2 regions of the Roseiconus lacunae genome follow, and region 2 is predicted to be linked to the other one. Evidence: riboswitches for the same ligand, from Rfam matches in the RefSeq annotation. Region 2 holds a riboswitch; the other holds the start of a gene.

The links. Region 2 has a riboswitch for cobalamin ahead of FYC48_RS15255 (ribonucleoside-diphosphate reductase subunit alpha). Riboswitches for the same ligand answer to the same signal wherever they lie in the genome.
Region 1: it holds a riboswitch for cobalamin, as region 2 does, so the genes downstream of both, FYC48_RS28555 (PEP-CTERM sorting domain-containing protein) here and FYC48_RS15255 (ribonucleoside-diphosphate reductase subunit alpha) in region 2, are expected to answer to the same signal.

Annotation. Positions count from the first base shown of each region.
Region 1 is NZ_VSZO01000067.1:50,725-54,207, reverse strand. Features, by position in the region: gene FYC48_RS25500 (chemotaxis protein CheB) at 1-1,030, opposite strand, end outside; cobalamin riboswitch at 1,286-1,535, shown strand; gene FYC48_RS28555 (PEP-CTERM sorting domain-containing protein) at 1,783-2,805, shown strand; partial or broken gene FYC48_RS28880 (DUF1289 domain-containing protein) at 2,816-3,001, shown strand; gene FYC48_RS25490 (DUF1559 domain-containing protein) at 3,032-3,483, shown strand, end outside.
Region 2 is NZ_VSZO01000010.1:379,056-382,538, reverse strand. Features, by position in the region: gene FYC48_RS15260 (RNA polymerase sigma factor) at 1-1,133, shown strand, start outside; cobalamin riboswitch at 1,348-1,615, shown strand; gene FYC48_RS15255 (ribonucleoside-diphosphate reductase subunit alpha) at 1,855-3,483, shown strand, end outside.

The DNA.
Region 1 (3,483 bases), on a different contig from region 2:
CTTGAGGAACGTTGCTCTCGGGTGCGAGCTTAATCGCGTTGGAAATCAACGCTGCTTGCTGCCCGACAGCTTCGGCCTGCTGGCGATAAATCGCGGCAACGTCAGTGTTTCCCTTCTGATCTTCTTCATCGGCAAGCTGACGAATCATTCGTTCTTTCTCTCGTAAGGTTCGTAACATCGACCATCCCATCCGCTCGGCGGCGTCGCTGTGATACTCAACAAGTGACTTAATCGTGTGAGCATGTCCGACGTGACATCGAAAACGGCGCAACGAGGTTTGATCTACCTGCCACATCTGGCCACTGCAATCGGGACACATATAGGGCGAGAGTTGACCGATGCGTTGCTCGGCAGGAATATTGCTTTCGACTGATTGAGCAAAGGCCAGTTCGGTGAGCAACGTTTGGCTAGGCGGGACTGAATCTCCGGCGGAGGATTCGGCAAGCAAAGACATCGCCGTTGCGATCCCGTCAAGCGGCAACACGCCATCGACATCGCAGTAGCGGATCGCATTGCTTGGCATGTCAGGTGCGATGGCCGTTTCGGGATGCTGGGCGAGCGCCTTGCCACCACATTGCTTGATCGCCTCTAACCCGGCCGATCCGTCATCCAACATTCCGGTGAGCACAACTCCGACCGCAGCTCCTCCATGATGAACGGCGGCCGAACGAAACATTGGATCGGCAGCGGGACGGGCATAATTCTCCTTGGGGCCGATCGCGGTCCGAATACAATCTCGTTCAATCAACAAGTGATGGTCGGGGACCGCGACGTACACGCTTCCTTTGCGAAATGGTTCACCGTCGCTCGCAAGATGGCAGGGCAAGTTGGCATGGCGACCGAAGATTTCGGCAAGGTAAATACGGCGACTGGTCGAAGAGGTGTGCTGGGTGACGAAAATCGCCCCCGGAAACTCGGCGGGAATCTGACGCAAAAGCTCGGAGATCGCTTCAATCCCGCCCATCGACGCTGCGATGCAGAAGATATCGTGCCGGCGGGGTCCATCATCGTTTCTGTCGGGAATGCGCACTCTTAGCACCTCTGTTGAAGCGTTCGTTCGTTTCGATCGCGGGCGATCGTCTGATTCATTGCTGAGCACCGATTTGCGTCTGGCTCTTCCCAGCCAGTCGCTGTGTTGATCAGCCAGAAACTTCGAAATTCTGGCCAGACAAATGAGCCAATCCCGGACGCAACCGAACGTCACCCGCCATTGTTAGGGAGGTGCAACCGGCGTGCCAAGAAAAAACGCGAGAAACGACATGCTTGACAGGCCCACTGCCGGCGGTAGTATCTGGCTGCCTTTGGTGACCAAGATTCGCGATGCGCTGTGACTTGGTGAACAGGGAACTCCGGTGCAATTCCGGGACGGTCCGGCCGCTGTGTGCCGCCCGCGATCTCAATCGGATCGCATCCGTCGCTCAATTCTTGATGCCATTGTTGATGGTCTGCGATTTTCCGCTGATCCTCAATGAGAAGGCAACGAGCGACCGGAAAAGGCGGTGAGTCAGAAGACCTACCTAAGGCAAGACGGCTCAGTGCCCTCCTGGAATGGGGCGGTCGTTGCAGCAGACACGTGCCCTATCGAAGGCACCGTCATTGCTGACGCATGTTACCCGCAACCGCGTATCCGAAAGCGTCTTCCCGGCTTTGCCCCGCATCGGTGTTCCTCCCAACGATGGGAATCCAACGCCGTGACTGCCCGTCTGACCAGTCCGCACGTAGCGACGATACAGATGGCCAACCCTGAGAACTTTCCGGTCGCGCCTGCCAGAATCATCCATCGTGAAAAAGCACCTCACCTTAATCATTGTCGCATTGACTTGCTTGAATGCCGCAACTGCGATCGCGCAACAGAACGGCCCTTACTCAGGAATTTCCGGGGTGACCGACGGAGCGATCGACAACCCGATCGCGAGAAGCGAGCTGTCCGTTTTTGAGTCTCGTGTGGTCGACTACTCACCAGCCCCCGGCGTTGGTGATCGGCTGGTTTCTCCGACAACCGGTTTTGCTTCCCTCGGTGATCTGTACAGCCCGATCGCTCGCCCGGATGGTCTTACCGGCTTTGACAAACGTTACCAACCGGACGTCGGTAGCGAACCGAGCAGCTTCCATGCCGGGTCCGTGACGGACCCTTACGCCGGCAACGTCTTTGACAACTCGGACACCTACGGATTCATCGGGATCGATATGCCGGGCACGATCACGCTTGGCTTTGACAAGGCGATCGCGAACGGTGACGGCGCGGACTTTGCCGTGTTCGAGAACGGATTTGGTTTAGGTGGAAACACCTCGCTGTTCGCCGAGCTCGCGTTCGTCGAAGTTTCTAGCAATGGCAGTGACTTCCTGCGTTTCCCGTCGATCTCACTGAACACGGCCCCCACCGCGGGCGCCGGGACGTTCCAGGGCTTTGACATGTCCAACGTCTACAACCTTGCCGGCAAACATGCCAACAACTGGGGCACGCCATTTGATTTGGATGAACTAAGCACTGACGCCTTGGTGCTTAGCGGTGTTCTTGATCTAAACAACATCAATTATGTCCGCCTGGTCGATGTCGTCGGCAGTGGCGAGTTGGTCGATGAAAGCGGAAACAGCATTGCGGGTATCTCTCGCGATTCGCAGGGCAACGCGATCATAGACAACTGGGTCACGTTTGATTCCGGTGGCTTTGACTACGTCGGCCTGCCAACCGGTGCGGTGGGCGTCATTAATGTCAGTGCGGTTCCCGAACCGTCGGCGCTGGCAGCCCTCGGCGGACTATCGTTCGGAATGATGCTTCGCCGTCGACGTCGAAACCGCGCATGAGGATGACTTCGTGAGTGAACACGTCGGTCCGGAGCCCTATCGCGAACACGCGAACGACAGACCAGTCACATCGCCCTGCAATGGGATATGCCGACTGAATGCATCGTCGTTTTGCATCGGATGCGGCCGATCTCGAGACGAGATCGGTCTTTGGTCCGCCGCCGACTCTAACACGAAGGCTCGTATCGTCAGCAACGCACGGGCTCGCCTAAGCAGCGGCAACGCAATGGCCTCAAACACTCGGCCAGGATTCACTTTGGTCGAATTATTGGTCGTGATTGCGATCATCGGGATGTTGATTGCGATGTTACTTCCGGCAGTGCAGTCTGTTCGCGAAGCGGCGCGGCGAGTCCAGTGCTTGAACAATGAAAAGCAACTCGGGCTTGGTATTCTAAATTATCACTCCGCCTACAAGCGACTTCCGTATGGCGGTGCTGGCTTCGCGAGCATGACCAATTGGGCGTTGCGGATGCGATGGCGTCCAAGCTGGGGCACGACGATATTGCCGTTTATTGAACAGCAATCGCTTTACGAAAAACTTGATCCGGCGATCCCTTACCTGCACCCCGACAATCATGCCGGCGGACAGCAAGTGGTGCCAACCTATTTGTGTCCTTCGGCACCAAAGGCAACGTTGACGCGTCCCAACGGCGACTCTCCATCGTCAACATTGCAATT
Region 2 (3,483 bases):
AGGCCATGCATGAGGCGTTTACGGCGGCGATGCAACAGTGGCCCTCCGAAGGTGTACCGGAACATCCCGTCGCTTGGCTGATTTCCACGGGAAATTTCAAGGCGATCGACAAGCTGCGCCGTCGCGCGAAACGCGACTCTTTGCAGCCTGAATTGGCTCGTCGGCTTGCCGAAATCGAATCGGCAAATCAATCGACAAACGCCGATGAAATTGAAGATGACCGATTGCGTTTGATCTTTACCTGTTGTCACCCGGCGATCGATTCCAAGATTCAGGTACCCTTAACGCTTCGTGAAGTCTGTGGGCTGACGACCGAAGAGATCGCCCGCGCTTTTTTGGTCACACCGTCGACGATGGCTCAGCGAATCGTGCGGGGCAAAGCAAAGATTCGTGACGCCGGTATTCCGTTTGTGATTCCGTCGTCAAAAGATTTACCGTCCCGATTGGAATCCGTGCTGACGGTGATATACCTCGTGTTCAACGAAGGCTACTCCGCTTCGAGTGGGACCGAGTTGACTCGAGTGGATTTGTCAGACGAAGCGATACGGTTGGCTCGATTGTTATCCGAATTGCTTCCCGATCCGGAAGTGATCGGGTTGTTAGCGTTGATGTTGCTGCATGAATCAAGACGGGAGGCTCGCACAGACCGCGACGGCGACATCATTTTGTTAGAGGATCAGGATCGAACGCGTTGGAATCAAGCCTTGATCAGCGAAGGGCAATCGCTGGTACGGCGAGCGTTGCGCACACGGAGATTCGGCGTGTATTCGATTCAAGCAGCGATTTCTGCCACGCATGCCGCAGCCTCGCATGCGGGTGAAACCGATTGGGGGCAGATTGTCGCGTTGTACGATGTTCTGCGGATGGCCGACTCATCCCCAGTCATTCAACTGAATCGCGCCGTCGCGATTGCGATGCGAGACGGTAGTTTGGCCGGACTAGAGATTATCGACTCCATTCTTAAACGCGGTGAATTGCAAGAGTACTACCTCGCCCATTCGGCGCGCGGAGAGCTGCTGCGACGACTTGGACAACAAGACGAAGCCATCGCGGCGTTCGAAAAAGCCTTTTCATTGGCCAAACAAGAACCCGAACTGAGGTTCTTAAGGAACAAGATCGATTCCCTTCGCTAGGATTTTATTCCAATCGAAAATTCAAGTGAGAGTCTTCCGTCGCCCGAAGTCAGCCTCGGTGATTGCTCGGAAACCGTGCCTAACGCCGATCGGCAAATCCTCTTTTTAAATATTGAGACGAAACACGAACCGTCTGTCTGACACAGCGGATTGACGGCCCGGGGCGTATCCCGAAGACCGTGAAAACTTCATTGACAGCAAAACCCAAACCGGTATGATTGCCGGCGTTCGTGGTGACGAGTGCGGTGATCTTCCGTGCTCGTGAACAGGGAACTCCGGTGAGTCTTGGGCTACTCCAAGGCAATTCCGGGACGGTCCGGCCGCTGTGAACCGCCGCATCCAAAAGGGTGCAATCGACGCTTCTTCTCTAGGAAGGCCATTGTCCACAACGACGTTCTCGCTCGGCGAGACGAGTTGTCGATGAGAAGGCAGCAAGCGTGCGTGCGGTGAGTCAGAAGACCTACCACGAGATAGACGATTGAGTGCCTTCCTGGATTGAGGCGATCGTTGCAAGCGATGTATGCGTGTGATTTACTGCAAGTTCGAGCGGAACGCCGCAGGTATCGTTTGGGTGTTTCAACTCGTCAAGCTGCACGTCTTCATACCGATATTCGATCGTTGCGCCGATACTGCGTCGCTAGTATTGCGCTATCGATGAAGCGTTGCAGAGATCGCAGCGTCCGCGTGGTCCTATCTGCGGGCGTCGAAAGGAGTAAGACTGATGGGGGCTTCTGCAGAGTCTGCAAAGACCGTCCACGCGGTGGTGCGTAAACGAGACGGGCGGCTGGTTGATTTTGAGCCTGGGTGTGTGGCGAAGGCAATCGACAAAGCTTTTCGAGCCGAACTAAATTTGGCCGACCAGCAGCCTCTCGATAGTGCGATTCGCGAAGACATTGATTCGATTGTGGGGCAAGTCGCCGAGGTCGCGACCGATCGCGATGCGGTGGAGCCGGTCACTGTCGAGCAAATCCAAGACGTCGTCGAAATCGGCTTGATGCGGCGGGAACACTTTCGTGTCGCCCGTCGCTACATCCTTTACCGCACCGAACATGCTCGAATCCGTGCGATTCGCGGAGAAGACAGTCGACTGGATTCTTTGAGTATTCCGCCGCGACAAGAGCAACGGTTGTTCGTAGAACTTGAACCCGGGGTGCGAGTGCCGTTCGACACGCAACGCATCGTGCGTTTTCTCAAGAACTGTGATGCGGCATCGCGACCCGAAGTCAACGTCGACGAAATCGTCGGCGAAGTGGTGCGTGGTGCATTTGATGGTATGACGCCGGATGATGTCACGCGGGCAACGGTTTTGTCTGCTCGTAGTCGGATCGAACGTGATCCGGCGTATGACCAATTGGCCGCGGAACTGCAACTAAGCATCATTTATCGACACGCGTTGGGGCGAACGCAATTCTCTACTGATTTCGAGTCGTTTTACCGCGACCGCTTCGAGCATTACGTGATCGAAGGCATTCGCGGAGGACGCTTGTCGGATGATCTTCGCGGCTTTGATCTCGCTAGGATTGCCGAAGCCCTCACGCCTCAGCGAGACCGCGGATTCCGCTACCTTGGCTTGCAAACAATCTACGATCGGTACTTGTTGCATCTAGAAGGTCGCCGAATTGAGACGCCGCAATATTTTTGGATGCGTGTTGCGATGGGGCTGGCGATCAACGAACCTGGCGAGTCGAAAACCGACCGCGCGATCGAGTTCTATGATTTGCTCTCTTCGATGCGTTTTACCAGCGCGACGCCGACATTATTCAATTCGGGAACGCCGTATCCGCAGTTAAGTAGTTGCTATTTAACAACCGTGCAAGACGACTTGGATCACATTTTCAAGTCGATCGGTGACAACGCACGGCTTTCAAAATGGGCCGGTGGTCTGGGCAATGACTGGACCAACATCCGTGCGACGGGATCAATAATCAAGGGCACTAATGGCGAAAGTCAAGGAGTGATCCCGTTCCTGAAAATCGTCAACGATGCCGCCGTCGCCGTCAATCAGGGTGGCAAACGCAAGGGAGCCGTTTGTGCGTATCTGGAACCTTGGCATTTAGATTTTATCGAGTTCCTAGACCTTCGCAAAAACACCGGTGACGATCGGCGACGAACCCATGACATGCACACCGCCGCATGGATTCCGGATTTGTTCATGCGGCGGCTGATCGATGGCGGAAACTGGACGTTGTTCAGTCCTGACGAGGTGCCCGATTTACATGACATTTATGGGCAACTGTTCAAGGAACGCTATGAGCACTATGAAGCAGAAGCAGCCGCCGGACGTTTACGTCAGTCACGTACGATGCCGGCGGTGGATCTTTGGCGTAAGCTTCTAACAAGGACATTCGAA